DNA from 4 places in the Kocuria sp. KD4 genome. Region 3 is predicted to be linked to each of the others. Evidence: riboswitches for the same ligand, from Rfam matches in the RefSeq annotation. Region 3 holds a riboswitch; each other region holds the start of a gene.
What was found. Region 3 has a riboswitch for S-adenosylmethionine ahead of HBK84_RS11280 (methylenetetrahydrofolate reductase). Riboswitches for the same ligand answer to the same signal wherever they lie in the genome.

Region 1 (3,189 bases), 610 kb from region 3:
TCCGGAGTCGTGTGCTCGGTGTCGTGCGTGCGGGGTGCGGCGCTCACGCGATACTGGGGTCATGACTTCCTCCACCGGCATGACCCCCGATCTTGACTCCGCCACCCGGCAGGCCCCCCGGCGCCTCGTGATCCTGGGGTCCACGGGATCCATCGGGACGCAGGCGCTCGACGTCGTGTCCGAGGCCGCGGGGCTGCGCCGGCCCGTCTCGGATGCCACCCACGAGCCCTTCGAGGTCGTGGCGCTCGCCGCGGGCGCGGGTCACCTCGAGCTGCTCGCTCAGCAGGCCGTGACGTTCGGTGTCCGTGCGGTGGGCACGAGCGGTACGGCGGACGACGCCGCCCGGTTGCGTGAGCTGATCGCGGACCGGTCACGCGCGGCGTCGTCGGCGGCACCCGAGGTCCTGTACGGGCCGGACGCTGCAACCCGGATCGCGCAGTGGGAGGGTTCGGACCTCGTGTTGAACGGAATCACCGGGAGCATCGGGCTCGCACCCACCCTGGCGGCGCTGGGAGCGGGTCGGCGGGTGGCGCTCGCGAACAAGGAGTCCCTGATCGCGGGCGGTCCGCTCGTGTTGCGCGCCGCGGCGGACACGGGCCTCGAGGACGCGCTGATCCCCGTGGACTCCGAACACTCGGCGATCGCCCAGGCCCTGCGCTCCGGGACGGCCTCCGAGGTGCGCCGGCTCGTGCTCACGGCGTCCGGCGGACCGTTCCGCGGCATGACGCGCGAGCAGCTCACGCGCGTGACACCCGAACAGGCCCTGCAGCACCCCACGTGGGACATGGGGGTCATGGTCACCACGAACTCCGCGACCATGGTCAACAAGGCACTGGAGGTGCTCGAGGCGAGCCTACTGTTCGACGTCCCCCTGGACCGGATCGACGTCACGGTGCATCCGCAATCGGTCGTGCACTCCATGGTGGAGTTCGTGGACGGATCCACCCTGGCGCAGGCGTCCCCGCCGGACATGCGCCTGCCCATCGCGCTCGGAATCGGCTGGCCCCACCGCGTGACCGGTGCCGCCGCGGGGTGCGACTGGACCCGGGCCGCACAGTGGACGTTCGAACCGCTCGATTCGCAGGTGTTCCCCGCCGTGGAGCTCATGAAGCACGCGGGTTCGCGCGGCGGGACGTGGCCCGCGGTGTTCAACGCCGCCAACGAGCAGGCCGTGCACGCGTTCCACCGCGGGGCGCTCGGCTTCACGCAGATCGTGGACATGGTCGAGCGTGTGCTGGAGGATCACGACGGCGTCACGCGGCCCACCCTTGAGGACGTCCTGGGGGCGGAGGAGTGGGCCCGGGCCCGCGCGGACGAACGTATCGCCGGGATGGCATAGGGCCCTTCCGGCGGTCGTCGGCCCATGGCAGGGCCATGCTAGAATTCCGGGTGGATGACGAGATCCGGCGCGTAGCTCTGGCTGGCCGGACGGCAACCCTCTCCCGTAGCGGGGTGCCCCAGATGACCATCCGGTCGCGGTTGCAACAGATCACGGCAAGTGCGGTTCCCCGGAAATCAGCACGTACCCGTCCCTGTGCCCTCATCCAGGGGGGACTGTTCGCCCCGCGAGTCCCCGTCACAGACCCCTGGAAAGGCATGATCATGCGAACCAAGCGTTTGATTCCCGTCGTGTTGGCCACCACCCTGGGCCTCACCCTCACCGCGTGCGGCGGCGGCTCCGAAAACTCGGACCCGGCCGCGGACGGCAAGATCACCGTCGGGATCGTGGGCTCGACCCCTGTGCAGGAAGCGTTGAAGCAGGTCGCCGCGGACAACGACATCACGGTCGAGTACGTGGACTTCAGTGACTACAGCCAGCCGAACCCCGCTCTGAAGAGCGGTGACATCGACATGAACTGGTTCCAGCACATCGCGTACCTCGCCGATTACAACAACAACGCCGGGGACACCATCACTCCCGTGGGCTCCACGTCCATCTTCCCGCTGGGGCTGTACTCCAAGAGCGTGAAATCCGTGGGTGACTTCAAGCAGGGTGACGAGATCGCCGTGCCGAACGACTCGATCAACCTGTCCCGCGCCCTGAACCTCTTGCACCAGCAGGGTCTCGTGGAGTTCACCAAGGACACGATCGCCCCCACCGAGCAGGACATCGACACCGCCAAGTCCAAGGTCACGGTCCGCCCGGTCTCCGCCGAGCAGACCGTGCTGTCCATGGACTCCGTGGCCGCCTCCGTGGTCAACAACGACTTCCTGGACCGCGCGAACATCGATCCCAAGTCCGCGCTGGCTCAGGACGATCCCACCGCGGACAGCGCCAAGGTGTACGACAACCTCTTCGCCGCGACCGAGGCGAACGCGGACAACGAGACCCTGAAGAAGGTCGCGAGCTTCTACTACGACGACAAGGTCCAGGACGCGGAGAAGACCGAGACCAAGGGCACCGCGGTGCCCACCAAGGTGGATCAGCAGGAGCTCAAGGACTTGCTGGCCCGCTACTCGCAGGACCTCAAGGAGCAGACCAAGTGAGCCCGTCCGCCACGGCGGACACCCTGGTCAGTTTCCGGGACGTGAGCAAGGTCTTCGTCACGGGGTCCAAACGCCGCCCGCGCACCGTGACCGCGGTGGACTCCGTGGACCTGGACATCCGCCGCGGTGAGATCTTCGCGGTGATCGGCTACTCGGGGGCGGGCAAGTCCACCCTCGTGCGGCTGATCAACGGCCTGGAACCCATTTCGTCCGGGGCGCTCGAGGTCGCCGGTAACCGTGTGGACGGGCGCAGCGAATCCCAGCTGGCGCCCATCCGCCGCAAGATCGGGATGATCTTCCAGCAGTTCAACCTGTTCACGTCACGCACCGTGGCGGGCAACATCGATTACCCGCTCAAGCGTGCCGGGTGGAAGCCCGAGGAACGCAAGGCGCGGGTCGCGGAACTGTTGGAGTTCGTGGGCTTGACCGAGCGCGCCGGGAACTACCCCGAGCAGCTCTCGGGTGGTCAGAAGCAGCGCGTGGGGATCGCCCGCGCGCTCGCGAGCAATCCCGAACTGCTGCTCGCAGACGAGTCCACCTCGGCGTTGGACCCGGAGACCACCCAGGAGGTCCTGGGTCTGCTCAAGCGCGTCAACCGTGAGCTGGGGATCACCATCGTGTTGATCACCCACGAGATGGACGTGGTGCGGGCCACCGCGGACCGCGTGGCCGTGATGGACAGCGGTCGTGTGGTGGAGACCG
Region 2 (3,189 bases), 600 kb from region 3:
ACAGGTGGGCGCGCAGCGCGGTGATCTCACTGTCCTCGCGGGAGCGCGGGCGGGCCAGCTCGGGGGAGATGATCTCGGCGATGGTCGCGGGGCCCGTGGCCGTTTCCCGCGCGAGCACCACCACGTGATCGGAGAGCACCAGGGCTTCCTCGACGTCGTGGGTGACCATGAGCACGGTCGTGGGATCGGCGCGGTGCACGTCCAGCAGCAGATCCTGCATCCTGATCCGGGTCAGGGCGTCCAGGGCCCCGAAGGGCTCGTCCAACAGCAGGACCCGCGGGTTCCGTGCCAGGGCCCGGGCGAGGGATGCGCGCTGTGCCATGCCCCCGGAGATCTCCGAGGGACGGTGATTCGCGTGGTGGGACAGGCCGACGAGCTCCAACAGCTGCGCCACCCGCCGCTTCCCCTCCTGGGCGGGAGTCCCGTGGGGCAGACCCAGTGCCACGTTGCGCGCCACGCTGCGCCACGGCAGCAACCGCGGTTCCTGGAAGCCGACGGCGCAGCGCGGGTCGATCTCGCGCACCACCGAGTCATCGATCCGGACTTCGCCCTCGCTCGCCGTGCCGAGCCCAGCCACCGCGCGTAGCAGGGTGGACTTGCCGCACCCCGAGGGGCCCAGGACGGAGACGATCTCGCCCGGACGCACCGTGAAGGTCACGTCCCTCAGGACCTCGTGGACATGCGCTCCGTGGTGTGCGGGGAAGGACTTGCCGACCCGGTCGAAGGTGACCGCCGCGGCGTCGACAGCGGAGTGCGGGCGCGTGAGGACATGACTCAATTCATCAACTCCATCGTTCCTGGCATTAGCACCTTGCCCGCGTGGGGCCGGTTGCTGCGACGTCAACGAGCCAGGTCTCTCAGCCGCTCCGGATGGGAACCCCACCATTGAACGGGCCGGGCGCCCGCGGGTGCAAATCGTGTGACGCGCCGGGGCGCCGTCGTGACGGCCCGTGACCCGGGGCGTTTCCGCGGACCGGTGATCCCCGTTAGGATCGGTGCCACAACGATCACGAGTTCCGACGTTCAGCCCTGGCTTGTCGGACGGCAACCCTCTCCCGTAGCGGGGTGCCCCAGGTGAGGATCGGGCCGCATGGCACACCGCATGCGGCAAGTACGGCGCCACACAAGCGCGCTGGACCCGCAAGGTAGGCCGCCGTAGGTGGTGCACGGGGCGCGGGTCGTGTTCCTGCTGAGGGGCTGACCGAGATGAGCAAACGGATTTCCGTCAACGCGTTCGACATGACCTGCGTGGATCACCAGAGCTTCGGGTTGTGGCGCCACCCGCGGTCCCGGGCCACCGAGTACAACACCATCGAGTACTGGACGGAGCTGGCCAAGCTGCTGGAGCGGGGCAAGTTCGACGCCCTGTTCCTTGCGGACGTGGTGGGCATCTACGACATCTACAAGAACTCCGCGGCTCCGGCCGTGCGTGACGGGGCCCAGGTCCCGGTCAACGACCCGTTCATGCAGGTCTCGGCCATGGCCGCCGTGACCGAGCACCTGGGCTTCGGCGTGACGAGCGCGGTGACCTACGAGCAGCCCTACACCCTGGCCCGCAAGTACGCCACACTGGATCACCTCACCAAGGGCCGCGTGGGATTCAACGTGGTGACCTCCTACCTTCCGTCCGCTGCGGAGAACCAGGGCCTGCCGCGCCAGATTGAGCACGATACGCGTTACGAGATCGCGGAGGAGTTCCTGGACGTGTGCTACAAGCTTTGGGAGGGCTCGTGGGAGGAGGACGCTGTGGTTCAGAACCGTGAGACGGGTGTCTACGCGGATCCCACCAAGGTCCATCCCATCCGGCACAGCGGGGAGCACTTCACGGTTCCCGGAGCGGGGCTCACGGCACCGTCCCCGCAGCGCACACCGCTGATCTTCCAGGCCGGCGCGTCCTCGCGCGGGCAGGCGTTCGCGGGTAAGCACGCGGAAGCCGTGTTCATCGGCGGGTTGCGCCCGGACCTCACGCGTTTCGTGACCGACAAGATCCGCGCCCGGGCCCAGGCCGAGGGTCGCAGCCGTGACGACGTCAAGATCTACGCGATGCTCTCCGTGGTCGTCGCGGACACGGACGAGGAGGCCCAGGAGAAGTACCGCGACTACCTGCAGTACGTGGACCTGGAGGCATCCCAGGCGATCATCGGCGGGTGGTCCGGCGTGGACCTGTCCCAGTTCGACGAGGACGAGGCCCTGAACTACATCAAGACCGACTCCATCCAGTCCTTCCTGACCCCGTTCACGCTGCAGTCCAAGGACAAGCAGTGGACGCGCGAGGAGATCGCCAAGCACTGCGCCCTGGGTGGGATGGGTGCGGTCCTCGTGGGCTCCGCGCAGACCGTCGCGGATCAGCTCGAGACCTGGGTGGACGAGGGCGGCCTGGACGGCATCAACCTGGCGTACCACGTGAGTCCCGGTTCCTTCGAGGACTTCGTGGAGTACGTGGTCCCCGAGTTGCAGAAGCGCGGGCGTTACCGCACCGAGTACGAGGGCAACACCCTGCGAGAGTCCCTCTACGGCGAGGGCCAGCCGCGGGTCAAGGACACCCACCCCGCCGCGAAGTACCGCGGCGCGTTCGTGGGCGAGCCCTCCGTCGCGGACACGCCGTCCCGCGAGTTGGTGGGCTGACACCTCCCTCCGACGACGACGCCGCTCGCGCTCGGTCCCGCAGGTCCGGCAGGGCGGCGTCGTCGTCGGCTTCCCCGCCCGTTGCCAGGGCGGGACCCCCGTGTGAGAGTGGAACGCGTGCAACCCGGCTACGACCACTTGGCGAACGACTACGACAGGGCTTTTCCCGCTCCCTTCCAGACGGCGCTCGAACGGCGCGCGGTGGAGGCCTTCGCGGATCACGTCATCGCGGCAGGGGTGCCCGGCCCCGTGGTGGATGTGGGGTGCGGCACGGGGCACGTCACGGCCGCGCTGTCCGAGCGGGGTCTGCACGTGGTGGGGGTGGACCCGTCCGAATCCATGCTGGGCATCGCGCGCGGATCTCACCCGGAGGTCACCTTCGAAGCCGGCGATGCGAATCCCACGTCGTGGGGTGGTGCGGTGGGGCCCGACCGCCGCGTGGCCGGCGTTCTTGCACGGTTCAGTCTCATCCACGTCCCACCCGCGCAGGTTCCCGGCATCCTGGACTCCTGGGCGGACATGATGGCACCCGGAGGGGTGGTCATGGTGGCGTTCCAAGCACTC
Region 3 (3,189 bases):
GAGGACCGGGCGGGTGGTGATCCCGGTGGTCCCGAGGGTGGTCCGGTAGCGGGACACGAGGCTCTCGGGGTTCGCACGCAACGGGGTGTCCGGGCCGATCTCGGGTACGTAGTAGTGGTAGTTGGTGTCGAACCACTTGGTCATCTCGAGCGGCTCCAACCGATCGGTGCCGCGGGACAACGCCGTGATCAGCTCGATCCCGCGGGGCGTGTCCGGGGCGGCGGGCTCGTAGCCGTCCGCGATGAACCGCGCGGGAACCGCGCCTAGCGCCAGGGACGTGTCCAGGACGTGGTCCACCGCGAACCCCTCGGACGGCACCGCGTGATCCGTGGTGAGGCCGAGTTCGGACAATCGCGTGGCGGTGCGCTCACGCAACCGGGCGAGGGTGTCCAGCACGGTGGTGGCGGGGTGCTGTTGCGGGTCCTTCCAATAGGACTCGAGTGCGCGCTTGAGCTCGCGGTCGGGGCCGATGCGGGGGTAGCCCAGGATCGTGGCGGCGGGGAACGGGACGGGCTGGGTGCTCATGGGAACTCCTCGGAGCTGGTGTGGGGTATGGCGGTTAGGGGGTGTGATGAGCCGCGGCAACGGGTGTGCTCCGGCGCGGCGGGGTAAGGGGAACGTCAGCGTGGGTGGTGCCGCTACGAACGGTTTTCGGCCTGCCCGGATGTGGCGGTCGAAGCCAACACGATCGGTTCACGGGTCGGCCGGGGCTGGTGCGGAGGTCAGGCCGCGGGGCTGCGGCCTCGGTATTCGCGTGCGGCATCCCGGACCCGCAGGTGCTCCAGGATGGTCAGCGCCGCCTCGGGGCGGTTGAACGTGTACAGGTGGAAACCGGCGCAGCCCAGATCCATGAGGTCGTCGATCAGGGACAGGGTGGCCGCGACCCCTCGGTGGCGCAGTTCCTCGGGAGTGTCGGCGCGCAGGAACCGGGTGAGGCGTTCCGGGACCCGGACCCCGGTGATCTCGGTCATGCGCTGCAACCTTTGAGGGTTGCTCAGCGGCATGAGCCCGGCGACCACGGGGATGTGGATGCCCTCCGAGCGCGCGCGTTCCAGGAACGTGGCGTAGTCCTCGGGTTCGTAGAGCACCTGCGTGATCGCGTAGTCCGCGCCGGCCTCCTGCTTGTCCCACAGGGACGCGAGATCCGCCTCGAAGTCGCGGCCTCGCGCGGGGGACGGGTAGCACGCCACCGACACGGACAGCGGTCGCTGACCCGGGCGGAACCCGGTGCCGAAGCGACGTCGTTCGACGTCCCGGATCAGCTCCACCAGTTGGGAGGCCCGGCCCAGGCCACCCGCTGGGGTCCGCCATTCCCCGGTACCCAGGGGCGGGTCGCCGCGCAGCGCGAGGAGGTCGCGAACGCCGTCGTCCAGCAACTGGTCCACGGCGCGCTCGAGACCCGCGCGGTCCGTGCCACCGCACGTGAAGTGCGCCATGACCGGGGTCTTGGTCGTGCGGCGCAGGTGGCGCAGCGCCTCGCGGGAGACGCCGTGATGGCCGGCGTGACCGTGGGTGACCGAGAAGAAATCCGGCCCGGCCTGGGCCATGGCGTCGATGTTGCGCCACACAGTGTCCGGGTCCGCGGTGGGCCGCGGCGGGAACACTTCGAACGAGACAAGCGTGGAGCGGCGCGGGCGCCGGACCAGCCAGGACGTCCCCGTGGGCGGGCCAGTCACGGGCGCGGGTTCTGACGCTGCGAGGGGTGCGGGCATATAAAAAATCCTCCGGCGTTAGGACGCCGGAGGATGAGCTCCGAGCGCCGTACTTGCCGACCACGCGGTTGCGCGGCGGCCGGATCCTCATCTGGGGCACCCCACTACAGCTGGAGGGTTGCCGCCCGGTTAGCCAGAGCTTCGCACCGGGACTCATGATCCTTTGTTACGAGCGAGCGTAGCACAGCCTCGTGACGAGGCCCACGAACGATGACGGAACCGCCGGCCTCCCGCCGCGCTCGTCTTCCCAAGCGGGCTGAATGGACCGCACGGGGGCACCTGGGCCCTGCCGTGGTCATCCTGCCCCACGACGTGCAGGACATGAAGATGCCCGAGTTGGGACCCGAGAACTGGGTCTCGCGCTCGATAGCCGCGGCGCCGGCCGCGGGCGGGTCCGCGTCCTCGCAGGCACCCGCTCCGACGACGACGCCGTCCCCCTTGCGCAGCGCGACCGCCAACCCCGGTCGTCACGAACCCTGAGTCCGGGCCGCCGTGCATCCGGCGGCTCGCCGGTGCACCCGCGTGACGAAAGCGTGGCGAAAAGCAGGGACGCCCACCCGGTCAACCGTCCGGGTGGGCGCGCCTTGGCGTGTCATCAGCGACTCAGCACGGGTGCCAGACCTTTCCTCCCGGTTCGTAGCACCGGGGGCCGGTGTAACCGGGATAGCCGCCATCACTCTCGGGAGCCGGGGGCACGTGGGGTGCCGCCGGCAGCTGCGGGGCAGCAGGTACCCGGGGCGCGGCCGGTAGCTGAGGTGCCGCGGGCTGCGCGGGGGCGGGGTTGTAGTTGTAGTTCGGTTGCGGAGCGGGATTGGGTTGGGGTGCCGGATCGCCCACGGCGACCTCGTCCTCCACGACCGCGGGAGGCGCCTCGAGCGTCGGCGTGGGAGTGGACGTGGAGGACGGGGTGGGACTCGGCGTCGCGCTCGGGCTCGCGGTGCTCGAAGTTGTGGTGTCGGGGGATGCGGATTCCCCCGGCGGCGCGCAGTCCTGCTTCGGGTCGAAGAAACCGACCTGCATGGCCTGGGCCACGTTGTACGCGCTGTCCATCTCTCGCCGGTACGTGCTGTTGGCGCCCACGGTCATGGGCGTTGCCAGGCCCGCCTTGACGAGTGCCTGGTTGACGTTCAACCCGTCGTCGTCGCGGGTCACTCGGGCGAGGGTGCGGCCGTAGCGGTCCGTGCGTTCCACGTCGTATTCCAGGTGGATCGTGGATCCCTTGGGCAGTAGGTCCTCAAGCTTGGCCGTGGCCTCGTCCGCGAGGCACTCGCCGGGCTGACCGTCCCGCGCGACCTCCGGGGTATTGATGTTCAGCAGCCGCACCCGCGTGGACTTCCCCGCGATCGTGGCGTCCAGGGTGTCCCCGTCCACCACGCGTTCCACTGTGGCCACCGAGTCGTCCGGGGTGGTGCGCAGTGCGGCATGGTGTAGACAAGACGCATGGCCACCATCGATGAGCTTCCCGGTGAGATTGTCG
Region 4 (3,189 bases), 600 kb from region 3:
TCAAGCTCGCCATGGCCGCCTCGGGCACCGTGTTGAGCGTGTTCACTGTGGGGCACATGGCCGGGAACATGCAGGTCTACCTAGGCCGGGACCACTACAACGAATACGCCGAGTTCATTCGCACGGTGGGCGCGCCGGTGCTGCCCCGCAACTCCGTGCTGTGGGTCGTGCGTATCGGGTTGACCGGAAGTGCTGCGACCCACGTGTTGGCCGGAACCGAGCTCACGCTGCGGGCCATGAGCGCCGAGGGCCGCACGGTCGCTGATGCGCTCCGACCCATCACGTGGCGGGTGGGCGCCGCCGCTCAGAAGATACGGAACGGTTTCCCCACCGCGCCTGCCCCGAGCGGGACGCAACGGTACCGGAAAGCGGCGTTCGACGGAGCCTTCCTGGCCAGCCACTTCGACCGCCACGCGCCACGTCAGCGTCCCCGAGGCCGACGCCGCTCCGTCCCCCGAATCATCGCCCGCTCGATGCGCTCCACGGGCGCGGTGCTCGGACTGTTCACGGTGTACCACGTGCTGGACCTGACGGCGGGCGCCCGGCCTGCTGCTTCCGTAAGCCACACCCACGGTGACGCGTACGGCAACCTGGTGGCGAGCCTGTCCCGGCCGTCCGTGGCGGTGTTCTACACGGCCTCGATGGCCGCGCTCGCCGGACACATGATCCACGGCTTGCGGACCGCCGCGATGGACACCGGGGTGACCGGAACCGCGCGACGGGTACGACAGGTGGACACGATCGCTAAGGCCGTGGGCGGCGTCGTCGCCCTGGGGAACGTGAGCATTCCCGTGGCCGTACTGACCAAGGTGGTGCGCTGATGCTGTTGACCGTTCACGTGTGGCGCCAGGCGGGCGAGGACGAGCCCGGTGGCTTCGAGACCGCCCACCCCGTGCAGGCCCGCGAGGAGATGAGCGTGCTCGAATTGCTCGATGCCGTCAACGAGACGCTCGAGCGCCAGGGTGCAGAGCCGGTGAGCTTCGACGACGGCTGTCGCGAGGGCATCTGCGGTAAGTGCGGCGTGACCGTGGACGGCGTGGCCCACGGGCCGGAGAAGAACCGGGCCTCGTGCACTCAGTCGCTCAGGGCCTACCGGGACGGGGACGAGATCTTCATCGAGCCCCTGCGCGCGGGAGCGTTCCCGGTCAAGAAGGACCTGTCCGTGGACAAGAAGGCCCTGCGGCGCGTGGCCAAGGAGGCCAAGTTCCCGGTCGCGATGAAGGCATTGAACACCGCTGGGTGCATCAGCTGCGGCGCGTGCGTGGCCGCGTGCCCCAACGGCTCGGGCCAGCTCTACGTGGGCACGCTGCTCAAGGAACTGCCGCCGCTCGCCAAGACGCCCGAGGAACGCGACGAGCGCTCGAGCAAGGTGCTCGACGCCGCCGAGCACGAGTTCGGCCCGTGCTCCCTTCTGGGCGATTGCACGGAGGTCTGCCCGGCGGGGCTGCCACTCGAGAACCTCACCGCGGTGGCGCGGGAGAACCTGCGCCGGAAGGACCCCGAGAAGTACGGCTGAGTTCCGCCCCGAAGCCAGCGAGCTCACCAGCAGTCGGCGACCCCGCAGGCGGGAAGTTCACCGCTTTCACCGCGGGCCCCACCGACCGGGGGCCGAACCGCGGACGGGCGGGTCAGCCCTTGCGCCACCGGGGAAAGGGCAGCCGCAACGGCCCGGCGGGACGCGCGGTGGTGCGGGCCGCCGAGCGTGAGTCCTCGACCACCGTGGCATCCGAGATCCTGCGGGCCAGAGAACGCTGGAACCTGTTCTGTAGCGTGACCTTCGCGGCGGGGCACCCGTGGCGCGCGCCCTCTGAATCAATCGCACCCGCTTTCGGGTGGCTGCGATCCGCACGGTTTGGTCCGTCACCCACGCGCGCGACACAATAGACGCACCATCCCGAGCGGCCGAGAGACCTGGATCCATGACGCCGCAGCAACCCGCAGTGCTCGGCCAACTGCACGGTGCTACCGCCAGGACCGATGGAGTGCTGCGCGGCCCCGGGCAGCTGTCGGACGGGAGCCGTACCCGGCCGACGAGGAGGACATCCATGGCCGAGCACCAGTTCGGTTTCCGCACCCGCGCCCTGCACGCCGGCGGCACCCCGGACGCCGAGCACGGCGCCCGCTCCGTGCCCATCTACCAGACCAGCTCGTTCGTCTTCAAGGACGCCGACGACGCCGCCAACCTGTTCGCGCTGCAGAAGTACGGCAACATTTACTCGCGCATCGGCAACCCCACCGTGGCGGCCCTGGAAGAGCGCATCGCCTCCCTCGAGGGCGGGATCGGGGCGGTCGCCACGTCCTCCGGGATGGCCGCCGAGTTCATCACGTTCGCCGCGCTGTGTGGCCAGGGTGACCACGTGGTGGCCTCGTCCCAGCTCTACGGCGGAACGGTCACCCAGCTGGACGTGACCCTGCGTCGCTTCGGTGTGGAAACCACCTTCGTCCCCGGGACCGACCCGGCGGACTACAAGGCTGCGATCACCGAGCACACCAAGGCCGTGTACACCGAACTCGTGGCCAACCCGTCCGGCGAGATCGCCGATCTGGAGGGGCTCGCCGCGGTGGCCCGCGAGGCGGGTGTCCCGCTGATCGTGGACGCGACCCTCAACACCCCGTACCTGTGCCGCCCGTTCGAGCACGGCGCGGACATCGTGATCCACTCGATCACCAAGTTCCTGGGCGGGCACGGTAACACTCTGGGCGGCGTGGTGGTCGAATCCGGCCGCTTCGACTGGGGCAACGGGAAGTTCCCGGCCATGACCGAACCGGTTCCCTCGTACAACAACGTGACGTGGTGGGGGAACTTCGGTGAGTACGGATTCCTGACCAAGCTCCGTTCCGAGCAGCTGCGCGACATCGGGGCGTCCCTGACCCCGCAGGCCGCGTGGAACCTGCTGCAGGGTGTGGAGACCCTCCCCCAGCGCATGGACGCCCACGTGGCCAACGCGCAGGAGGTCGTGCAGTGGCTCGCCACGGATCCACGCATCTCCTACGTCAATTACGCGGGACTCGAGGACCACCCCCACCACGAACGCGCGCAGAAGTACCTGCCCCACGGCATCGGATCCGTCTTCGCCTTCGGTGTGGCTGGCACGGACGAGTTGAGCGGCCGTGAGGTGGGCGCCCGATTCATCGGGAGCCTGCAACTGGCCTCACACCTGGCCAACATCGGGGACGCCCGCACCCTCG

Region 1: linked by a shared signal. The riboswitch ahead of HBK84_RS08605 (MetQ/NlpA family ABC transporter substrate-binding protein) and the one ahead of HBK84_RS11280 (methylenetetrahydrofolate reductase) in region 3 are both predicted to bind S-adenosylmethionine.
Region 2: linked by a shared signal. The riboswitch ahead of HBK84_RS01430 (LLM class flavin-dependent oxidoreductase) and the one ahead of HBK84_RS11280 (methylenetetrahydrofolate reductase) in region 3 are both predicted to bind S-adenosylmethionine.
Region 4: linked by a shared signal. The riboswitch ahead of HBK84_RS01390 (O-acetylhomoserine aminocarboxypropyltransferase/cysteine synthase family protein) and the one ahead of HBK84_RS11280 (methylenetetrahydrofolate reductase) in region 3 are both predicted to bind S-adenosylmethionine.

The regions. Positions count from the first base shown of each region.
Region 1 covers NZ_CP050449.1:1,915,155-1,918,343, reverse strand. Annotated here, with positions in the region: gene dxr (1-deoxy-D-xylulose-5-phosphate reductoisomerase) at 80-1,339, shown strand; SAM riboswitch class IV at 1,393-1,507, shown strand; gene HBK84_RS08605 (MetQ/NlpA family ABC transporter substrate-binding protein) at 1,603-2,487, shown strand; gene HBK84_RS08600 (methionine ABC transporter ATP-binding protein) at 2,484-3,189, shown strand, end outside.
Region 2 covers NZ_CP050449.1:318,429-321,617, forward strand. Annotated here, with positions in the region: gene HBK84_RS01425 (ABC transporter ATP-binding protein) at 1-778, opposite strand, end outside; SAM riboswitch class I at 786-877, opposite strand; SAM riboswitch class IV at 1,006-1,120, shown strand; gene HBK84_RS01430 (LLM class flavin-dependent oxidoreductase) at 1,198-2,625, shown strand; gene HBK84_RS01435 (class I SAM-dependent methyltransferase) at 2,728-3,189, shown strand, end outside.
Region 3 covers NZ_CP050449.1:2,521,077-2,524,265, reverse strand. Annotated here, with positions in the region: gene metE (5-methyltetrahydropteroyltriglutamate--homocysteine S-methyltransferase) at 1-525, opposite strand, end outside; gene HBK84_RS11280 (methylenetetrahydrofolate reductase) at 723-1,712, opposite strand; SAM riboswitch class IV at 1,757-1,873, opposite strand; gene HBK84_RS11275 (hypothetical protein) at 2,040-2,192, shown strand; gene HBK84_RS12710 (thermonuclease family protein) at 2,316-3,104, opposite strand; gene HBK84_RS11265 (fructosamine kinase family protein) at 3,153-3,189, shown strand, end outside.
Region 4 covers NZ_CP050449.1:310,126-313,314, reverse strand. Annotated here, with positions in the region: gene HBK84_RS01400 (succinate dehydrogenase cytochrome b subunit) at 1-821, shown strand, start outside; gene HBK84_RS01395 (succinate dehydrogenase/fumarate reductase iron-sulfur subunit) at 821-1,516, shown strand; SAM riboswitch class I at 1,887-1,984, shown strand; gene HBK84_RS01390 (O-acetylhomoserine aminocarboxypropyltransferase/cysteine synthase family protein) at 2,046-3,189, shown strand, end outside.